2 regions of the Streptomyces sp. 63XJN7_1_ISO-PGPR-S23-121 genome follow, and region 1 is predicted to be linked to the other one. Evidence: riboswitches for the same ligand, from Rfam matches in the RefSeq annotation. Region 1 holds a riboswitch; the other holds the start of a gene.

Region 1 (4,877 bases):
GGCGCCGGCCCCGTCACCGCGGCCGTCGTGGCGGGCGCCGGCCTGGTGGCCTTCGTCGCCTGGGAGCTGCGGCACCCGCAGCCCATGCTGGACGTGCGCAGGTTCCTCCAGCGGCCGTTCAGCGGCTCGATGCTGGCCGTGCTGTTCTTCTTCTTCGGCACCTACGGCGCCATCTACTACTCCACGCAGTTCCTGCAGTTCGTCCTCGGCTACGGCGCACTGGAGACCGGCGTACGGCTGCTGCCGCTGGCCGGGGCCGTGTTCGTCGGCGCCGCCGTCACCGGGCACCTCACCCCGAAGCTGGGCGTCAAGGCCATGATCGGGTCCGGCATGGTGATCGGCACCGCAGGCGTCTTCCTGCTGGTCCTCGTCGACAAGGACTCGACGTACTCCGGCTTCCTGGCCCCGATGCTGCTGCTCGGCCTCGCGATCGGCCTCAGCGTCTCCCCGGCCACCGACACCATCATGGGCTCCTTCCCGGAGAGCGAACTGGGCGTCGGCGGCGGCGCCAACGACACCGCGCTGGAACTCGGCGGCTCGCTCGGCATCGCCGTCCTGGGCTCCCTGCTCGGCACCGCCTACCGCGACGAACTGGCCGACCTGGCGGGCGACCGGCTCCCGGCCGCCGCGCTGCACACCGCCCAGGACTCCGTCGGCGGCGGCCTCGCGGTCGCCGAGCAGATCGCGAAGACGCCCTCCGCCGGCCCCCAGCAGGCCCAGGCCCTGGCCGACGCCGTCCATCAGGCCTTCGCCCACGGCGTGGCCACGACCAGCCTGATCGGCGGGATCATCATGGCCGCCGGCACCCTGATCGTCGTCGCCGTCCTGCCCGGCCGCCGCGGCGGCGCACAGCGGCGGACCGAGGAGCAGCCGGCACCGGCCCGCGACGCGGAGTACAGCGACTCCACGAGCTGACCGGCGCGGCGACGGTCAGTCGGCCGGCCCGGCCAGGGCCGCCAGGTCCTCCGCCGTGCGCGGGCCCCCGGCCGGGTCCGCCAGCAGTCCCCGGGCACACAGCAGCCGCGCCGCCGCCACCCCCCACGGCAGCCGCAGTCCCGCCGGGCCGAGCAGGTCGGTGCGGGCCAGCGTCGGCGCCGTGGGGCCGGTGTGCACCCCGGACGGGGTGAGCAGGGCGGCGTCGTCGGACCAGCGCAGCGCGAGATCCACGTCGTGGGTCGCCATCACCACCGTGGTGCCGCCCGCCCGCAGCCGGTCGAGGGTGTCGAGCAGCCGCTCCTGCCCGTCCGGGTCGAGCCCGGCGGTCGGCTCGTCGAGGATCAGCACCCGGGGGCGCATCGCGACCGCGCCGGCGATCGCGGCCCGCTTGCGCTGCCCGTACGACAGCAGGTGCGTGGGCCGGTCGGCCAGCCCGGCGATGTCCAGCGCGGCGAGCGCCTCCCCGACCCGGGAGCGGACCTCCGGATCCGGCAGCCCGAGGTTCAGCGGCCCGAACGACACGTCCTGGGCGACGGACGCGGCGAACAACTGGTCGTCCGGGTCCTGCACCACCAGCTGCACGGTGGTCCGCAACCGGGTCAGCCCGGCCCGGTCGTACGTCACGGGCCGCCCGTCGACCGTCAACCGCCCGGCGCCCGGCCGCAGTCCGCCGCTGAGCAGCCGCATCAGCGTCGTCTTGCCGCTGCCGTTGCGGCCCAGCAGCGCGAGCGCGCGCCCCTCGCGCACCTCGAAGTCCAGGCCGGTCAGCACCTGAGGCCCCTCCTCGTACCCGAAGGACACACCTCGCAGGGCGACGAGGGCCGGTTCGGTGGGCTCGTTCACGTCAACGGCCTTTCCAGTACGAAGGTGAGCACGGCCAGCGCCGCCAGCAGCACGACGCTCGCCGCCGTGAACGGCACGGAGACCCGGGCCTCGGGCACCAGGACGCGCAGCGTGCCGTCGTAGCCGCGCCCGGCGAGCCCGGCCTGCAGCCGCGTCGCCCTGTCGAAGGCCCGCACGAACGCCGTGGCGCCGAGCCCGCCGAGCGAACGCCAGGCCGCGGCCCGGGTGGTGTGCCCCAGCCGCGCGGCCTGCGCCTCGCGGATCCGGCGCACGGAGTCCAGCAGCAGGAAACTCATGCGGTAGGTCACCAGCGCCACGTCCACCACCGGCGCGGGCACCCCGGCCCGCACCAGCCGGGGCAGCAGGTCGGACATCGGCGTGGTGAACGCGAACAGCAGCACCCCGAGGGAGGCCGCCGACGTGCGCAGCAGCAGCTCCCCGGCGCGCACCGCGCCGCCGTCCGCCGCGCCCACGAAGCCGCCCGGGCCCCCGACCCGCACCAGCAGCGGCAGGGCACCGGTCACGCAGAACCCCAGCGGCACCCGGTACGCCCGCCACAGCCGCCGCCGGGGCACGCCCGCCGGGCCGAGCAGCACCGCCAGCGCCGCGACCAGGACCAGCGCCGCGCCCGGCCAGGGCGGCAGCGAGATCGCGAGCACGGTCAGACCCAGCCCGAGCACCGCCTTGTCCACCGGGTGCCGGTGGCGCCACCGGCTGCTGTGCGCCGCCGCGTCGATCGGCAGCACTCAGTCCCCTTCGGGCGCGTTCGCGTCCTGCCGGGCGGCCGCCCGCTCCTCGCCCTGCCGCCGGCCCCGGCGCAGACCGAAGTAGTAGGCCAGCACCCCCGCGCCGAGCGCCGCCTGCGCGGCGAACAGCGCGGACTCGATCTCCCCGGACGGCGGCTCGTACAGCGGCGAGAACCACGGCTCGTAGTCCGGCTCGATCTCCGTGATGGCCGTCTCCGCCTCGGCGTCGGCCCCGGTGAACGGCTTCTCCTTGTGGTCGCCGAGACCGAGCGCCAGCGGCAGCACCGCCAGCGCGGCCACGGCGAGCAGCAGCAGGAGGTTGATCTTCGTGTTGCGGTTCATCGGACGACGGCCTCCTCACGCTCGCCGGCCTTCGCCGGCAGCACGCGCAGACGGGTCAGCTCTCCCTTGCTGGACTGCACCAGAAGCCGCATCACGACCACCGTGAGCAGGCCCTCGCTCACCGCGAGCGGGACCTGTGTGACGGCGAAGATGGATCCGAACTTGCCGAGCGCGCCCAGGAACCCGCTGGCCGGGTCGGGGAAGGCCAGCGCGAGCTGCACGCTGGTGACGCAGTAGGTGGACAGGTCGGCGACGAACGCCGCGCAGAACACCGTGACCATCAGCGGCGCCCCGTACCGGCGCAGCAGGCGGTAGGTGCCGTAGCCCGCCCAGGGGCCGGCGATCGCCATCGAGAAGGCGTTGGCGCCGAGCGTGGTCAGCCCGCCGTGGGCGAGCAGCAGTGCCTGGAAGAGCAGGGTGATCGTGCCCAGGACCGCCATGACGGGCGGCCGGAACAGGACGGCGCCCAGACCGGTCCCGGTGGGGTGCGAACAACTCCCGGTGACGGAGGGCAGTTTCAGGGCCGACAGCACGAACGTGAAGGCTCCGGACGCCCCGAGCAGCAGCGTGCTCTCGGGATGCTCCCTGACCTCACGGGTGAGTGACCGTACTCCGTGGACGACGAACGGCGCGGACGCGACACTCCAGGCGATCGCGTGCGCCGGAGGCAGAAAGCCCTCGGCTATGTGCATGGCTCAGCAGACCCTCTCCAGCACCTCGTGGATGGACGACGCGCCTTGGCCGGTCTCCTGGCTGACGGGTACCACCGCCCGAACTCCGCCTTCCCGGGTCACAAGGACCCAGTGGCTGCCCGCGAGGGCCGGAGCCGGACTTCCCGATCACAGTGGCGAGGGCCGCACCGGTACTTCACCGGATTTCCCGTTCACCAAGGCGTGGCGACAGTAGTGCGCCCACGAGGGTGGTGACAAGCGGGCCTCCCGGCGGCCGGCCCCGGGGGCCGCGGGGACTTCCGCGCCGGCACCGCGTCGTACGGGGCCGCGCGCCCTCGCCCGGCGTGGCGAAGATCTCAGCCCGAGGTGCCCTTGCCGTCGGGGGCGCCGCCGTCGGTGTCCCGGACCACCCGGGAACGCAGCTGCTGGCCCAGCGCCGTCCCCGCGGCGGTGAGGAAGACGAAGCTGTAGACGATCTGCAGGATCGTCACGAGCCGCGCCGTCTGGCCCCGCGGGGTGATGTCCCCGTATCCGACCGTGGCCAGGGTGACGACGGTGAAGTACAGGGAGTCGACCCGGGTGTGCAGCCCGTCGAACGCACCGGGCTGCTTGGCCAGGAGGTAGTAGGCCGCGGCGAAGACGTGCACCGACAGCAGGATCAGCAGGGAGATGGCCACGCCGGGGTGGGTGTCCGTGCGGCCGGTGAGGACGTGGCGGATCTGCCGCAGCAGCAGTACGGCCACGGCCGCCAGGCCCAGAGCGAACAACAGCCAGCTCAGGACCGGATGACGGGGGCCCAGCCGGTCGAGGGGCAGCAGGAAGTAGGCGGCGACCAGGGCCACGACCGCACCGGCCCTCGTCACCCAGGGACGCGCCGAACGCCAGGAGGCACCGGCCCCGGTCCGGTGCGCCCGCCCGCCGCCCCCGCGTCCGGTCACCGCTCCGGCCCCGGCCGGGGACGCGACTGCGTCCCCGCCCCCGCCGGAGGCCCGGGCTCCGGCGGGCTCCGGCGGACCGCCTGGGCGACGACGAAGGCGACCACCGACGAAATGACGATCAGCGGCATCTGCTCGTGCGCGTCCGCGCCCATCAGCAGTACCGCGAGCACCGAACTGGCCAGTGGCAGCCCCGTCACCGCGGCCATGGCGGCGGGCATGCCGAGGGCGAGGGCCGGGGTCACGCCGAAGCCGGGCAGACCGGAGCAGGCCATGGCCGTGGCCGCGCCCAGCAGCAGGGAGGGGAAGATCGGACCCCCGCGCAGACTGCCCAGTGCGATGCCCCACGCCAGCCCCTTGCAGACGACGAGCGCGACCAGCGCGCCCACGGACCAGGCGTGCGG
Region 2 (4,877 bases), 850 kb from region 1:
GGCGAAGGACATGTGCATCGTCTCGTCGCGGAACACCCAGTTGGTGCCGGTGGCCAGGCCGTGCAGCAGGCCCCGGCTGCGGAACCAGTACACGTAGGCGAAGGCGCCGTAGAAGAACAGGCCCTCGATGCACGCGGCGAAGCAGATGAGGTTGAGCAGGAAGCGGCGGCGGTCGGCCCTGGTCTCCAGGCGGTCGATCGACTCGACCGAGTCCATCCACCGGAAGCAGAACTCGGCCTTCTCGCGGATCGAGGGGATGTTCTCCACGGCCGCGAAGGCGGCGGCACGGTCGTCCGGGTCGGGCAGATAGGTGTCCAGCAGCGTCAGGTAGAACTGGACGTGGACGGCCTCCTCGAAGAGCTGCCGGCTCAGGTACAGCCGCGCCTCGGGGGAGTTGATGTGCTTGTAGAGGGTCAGCACCAGGTTGTTAGCGACGATGGAGTCGCCCGTCGCGAAGAAGGCCACCAGCCGTCCGATGAGGTGCTGCTCCTCGGGGCTGAGCTTCGCGAGGTCGGCGACGTCCGAGTGGAGGTCGACCTCCTCGACGTGCCAGGTGTTCTTGATGGCGTCGCGGTAGCGCTCGTAGAAGTCCGGGTAGCGCATGGGGCGCAGGGTCAGTTCGAAGCCCGGGTCGAGCAGGTTCTTCACGGCGGGGGTCTCGGTGGTCATTACTGGCAGGCCTCGCAGGACTCGGGGTTTTCCAGGGAGCAGGCGACCGCTTCGGGGTCCGGGGCGGCCTGCACGGGCACGGTGGCCCGGCCGGCGGCGCGCGCGATCCGGGTCGCCGGGCGGGAACGCAGGTAGTACGTGGTCTTCAGGCCCTGCTTCCAGGCGTAGGCGTACATCGAGGACAGCTTCCCGATGGTCGGCGTCTCCAGGAACAGGTTCAGCGACTGGGCCTGGTCGAGGTACGGGGTACGGGCGGCGGCCATGTCGATGAGGGCGCGCTGCGGGATCTCCCACGCGGTGCGGTACAGCGCGCGCACGTCCTCGGGGATCCACGCGAAGCCCTGCACCGAGCCGTTCGCCTCGCGCAGCGCCTCGCGGGTGCGGGCGTCCCACACGCCGAGCCGCTTGAGGTCGTCGACCAGGTACGAGTTGACCTGCAGGAACTCCCCGGACAGCGTCTCGCGCTTGAACAGGTTGGACACCTGCGGCTCGATGCACTCGTAGACGCCCGCGATGGAGGCGATCGTGGCGGTCGGCGCGATGGCGAGGAGCAGCGAGTTGCGCAGCCCGGTCGTCGCGATACGCGTCCGCAGCGCCGCCCAGCGCTCCGGCCAGGCCGTCCGCACGTCGTAGTGGTCGGGGTGCAGCACGCCCCGGGCGGTGCGGGTCTTCTCCCAGGCCGGCAGCGGGCCGTTGCGCTCGGCGAGGTCGGCGGACGTCTCGTACGCGGCGAGCATGATCCGCTCGGCGATGCGCGTGGACAGGGCCCTGGCCTCGGCGGAGTCGAAGGGCAGGCGCAGCCGGAAGAAGACGTCCTGCAGGCCCATCGCGCCGAGGCCGACCGGGCGCCAGCGGGCGTTGGAGCGGCCCGCCTGCTCGGTCGGGTAGAAGTTGATGTCGACAACCCGGTCCAGGAAGGTGACCGCGGTGCGGACGGTGGCGTCCAGCCGCTCCCAGTCGATGTCGCCGCCGGTCACGAAGGCGCCGAGGTTGACCGACCCGAGGTTGCAGACCGCCGTCTCCCCGTCGTCCGTGACCTCCAGGATCTCCGTGCAGAGGTTGGAGGAGTGCACGACGTGGCCCGGCTCGGCGGTCTGGTTGGCGGTGCGGTTGGCGGTGTCCTTGAAGGTCATCCAGCCGTTGCCGGTCTGTGCGAGGGTGCGCATCATGCGGCCGTACAGCTCGCGGGCCGGGAGGGTCTTCCTGGCCAGGCCCTTCGCCTCGGCCTCCCGGTAGGCCGCGTCGAACTCCGCGCCCCACAGGTCGGCCAGCTCCGGCACGTCCGAGGGCGAGAACAGCGACCACGGCCCGTCCGCGTCCACCCGGCGCATGAACTCGTCCGGGATCCAGTGCGCGAGGTTCAGGTTGTGCGTGCGCCGGGCGTCCTCGCCGGTGTTGTCCCGCAGCTCCAGGAACTCCTCGATGTCGGCGTGCCAGGTCTCCAGGTAGACCGCCGCCGCGCCCTTGCGCCGGCCGCCCTGGTTCACCGCGGCGACCGAGGCGTCCAGCGTCTTCAGGAACGGGACGATGCCGTTGGAGTGCCCGTTGGTGCCGCGGATCAGTGAACCCCGGGCGCGGACGCGGGAGTAGGCGATGCCGATGCCGCCGGCGTGCTTGGACAGGCGCGCGACCTGGTGGAGGCGGTCGTAGAGGGAGTCCAGCTCGTCCAGGGGGGAGTCGAGGAGGTAGCAGGACGACATCTGGGCGTGCCGGGTGCCGGAGTTGAAGAGGGTGGGGGAGGAGGGCAGGTAGTCCAGGCGGCTCATCAGCCCGTACAGCGCGGCGACCTCGTCCACCGACCGGTCGGTGTCGTCCTCGGCGAGTCCGGCGGCCACGCGCAGCAGGAAGTGCTGGGGCGTCTCGACGACCTTGCGGGTGAGCGGGTGCCGGAGCAGATAGCGGCTGTACAGCGTGCGCAGCCCGAAGTAGCCGAAGCGGTCGTCGGCGGCCGGGTCGGTCAGCGCGTCCAGGCGGGCCGCGTGCAGCCGGACGAACCCGGCCGTGCGGTCGGCGATCAGGCCCTCGCGGTGGCCGGTCGCGACGGACTCGGTGAAGGAGGTGACGCCCTGGGAGGCGGCCTCGGCGCGGATGCCGAGGGTCAGCAGCCGGGCGGCCAGCCGGGAGTAGACCGGGTCCTCCGAGATCAGACCGGCCGCGGCCTCCGTGGCGAGCTCCCGCAGTTCCGCCTCGTCGGCCCGCGCGGACCGGCCGCGCAGTGCGGCGGCGGCGACCCGGCCGGGGTCGGCGTCGGGGAGGTCGGCGGTGAGGCCGGTCAGGGTCCGCAGCAGGGCGGCACCGGGTCCGTCGGGTTCCTCGGTCACGGGGATCGCAGAAGCCGTCGCAGCGGACACTGAGGCCGGGTCGGCTGGCGCGATGGTCACGTGGGGCACTCCCTCGCTCGGCACGGGGCCAGGCGGAGGGCAGGGGGCAGCTCACGAGCGCGCGCGGCGTCGCGTCCACCGGCCCATTCCGCGAGGCCCGGACGTCATGGCACCCGGACCGGGACGGCCGGGCGCACTGTCGGCAGGTCCTCGGACTCGAGCCCGTGGCGCTCACGCGGATACGCGAACACACACGAGTACACCGTTGCGGGACAGTTCCGGATTCACACCGGATTCCCCTGCGGCGACAGCGAGCATGAGCATACATCTTGTGCCGGGTTCCGCGAGCACCCCCAGATGTTGTGCCGCGCCGGTGTCAGAGCGTCAGTTGGTAGGTGAGCAGCGTGATGTCGTCGAGCCCCGGCACGGGGTTCCAGTCCCGCTCGGGCGTGCGGACGAAGCCCAGGCGTTCGTAGAGCCGGTGGGCGGTGCGCATCGTCCGCTGCGTCGACAGCACGACGCGTGCGCAGCCCCCGACGGCCCGGGCGCGGTCGACGCACGACCGCACGAGGGCCTCGCCGACGCCGCGTCCCCGCGCCTCGTGGTGGACGGCGAGCATGCGTATCTCGGCCTCGCCGGGCCGGGCGATGTCGGCCATGGGGCCGCCGGACGGCACGAAGGTCACGCCGCCGAGGATCCGCCCGTCCGCTGCGGCGGCGAGCACCTGGGCCGCCGCGGCCCGCTTGGCGACGTCCCGCAGCTCGCCGAGGTAGGAATCGCTCTCCCCGAAGTCGAGCAGTCCGTCGTCGAGATAGGCGCGGGCGGTGATGTCGCCGAGGGCCCGGTACTCGTCGGGTGACGCCTGTCTGATCACGAAGTCCATGGGCCGAGTGTGCCCCACGGGTACGACGACGGGCCGCCGGATTTCTCCGGCGGCCCGTCGGATCGGGGGATCAGTGCGAGGTGCCCGCGGTGGCCGGGGGCAGCTCCGTCTGGACGCCCGGGTCGCCCGCGTCCGCCGTGTAGTCGCCCGGCCGGGTCTCGTCGACGCCCTCGGGTGCCTTGACGGCCTTCAGGACGAAGGTCAGGACCACGGTGACCAGGACGTTCAGCACGAAGGCGGTGAGGCCGATGTAGCCGATCTCGCCGATGCCCGGGATCTCCTTCGAGGACCCGCCGAAGTGCGCCTGCGTCGGCGAGGCGACCCCGTAGGCGGCGGCCGTGCCGTAGACCATGCCGACCGCCCAGCCGCCGAGCAGGGCCCAGCGGTGGAACCAGCGGGTGAACAGACCGCCCACCAGGGCCGGGAAGGTCTGCAGGATCCAGATGCCGCCGAGCAGCTGGAAGTTGATCGCGACGGTCTTGTCCATGCCGAGGACGAAGATCAGCGCGCCCACCTTCACCAGCAGCGACACCAGCTTGGAGACCTTCGTCTCCTGTTCCGGGGTGGCGTCGGGCTTGATGAAGTCCTTGTAGATGTTGCGGGTGAAGAGGTTCGCGGCCGCGATCGACATGATCGCCGCCGGCACCAGGGCGCCGATGCCGATCGCCGCGAAGGCCACGCCCGCGAACCAGTCCGGGAACATGTCCTCGAACAGCTGCGGGATCGCCAGCTGGCCGTTGTCCACCTTGACGCCGGCCGCGATCGCCATGAAGCCCAGCAGCGCGAGCAGGCCGAGCATCAGGGAGTACAGCGGCAGGATCGTGGTGTTGCGGCGGATCACCTCACGGCTGCGGGAGGACAGCGTCGCGGTGATCGAGTGCGGGTACATGAAGAGCGCGAGCGCCGAGCCGAGCGCCAGCGTGGCGTACGTCCACTGGCTCGCCTCGCCCGGCACCACCGCGCCGCGCGGCTTCCCGGTGGCCTCGTTGGTCTGGCCGAACGCC

The links. A riboswitch is a leader RNA that binds a small molecule or an ion and turns the genes downstream of it on or off. The one in region 1 is predicted to bind cobalamin.
Region 2: another riboswitch for cobalamin. It lies ahead of AC0VYN_RS05715 (ribonucleoside-diphosphate reductase subunit alpha); the one in region 1 lies ahead of AC0VYN_RS09315 (energy-coupling factor ABC transporter permease).

The regions. Positions count from the first base shown of each region.
Region 1 is NZ_CM149653.1:2,073,748-2,078,624, forward strand. It holds gene AC0VYN_RS09295 (MFS transporter) at 1-915, shown strand, start outside; gene AC0VYN_RS09300 (energy-coupling factor ABC transporter ATP-binding protein) at 931-1,779, opposite strand; gene cbiQ (cobalt ECF transporter T component CbiQ) at 1,776-2,525, opposite strand; gene AC0VYN_RS09310 (energy-coupling factor ABC transporter substrate-binding protein) at 2,526-2,867, opposite strand; gene AC0VYN_RS09315 (energy-coupling factor ABC transporter permease) at 2,864-3,559, opposite strand; cobalamin riboswitch at 3,590-3,773, opposite strand; gene AC0VYN_RS09320 (potassium channel family protein) at 3,895-4,401, opposite strand; gene AC0VYN_RS09325 (chloride channel protein) at 4,473-4,877, opposite strand, start outside.
Region 2 is NZ_CM149653.1:1,221,764-1,226,640, forward strand. It holds gene AC0VYN_RS05710 (ribonucleotide-diphosphate reductase subunit beta) at 1-669, opposite strand, end outside; gene AC0VYN_RS05715 (ribonucleoside-diphosphate reductase subunit alpha) at 669-3,050, opposite strand; cobalamin riboswitch at 3,175-3,314, opposite strand; gene AC0VYN_RS05720 (GNAT family N-acetyltransferase) at 3,367-3,873, opposite strand; gene mctP (monocarboxylate uptake permease MctP) at 3,944-4,877, opposite strand, start outside.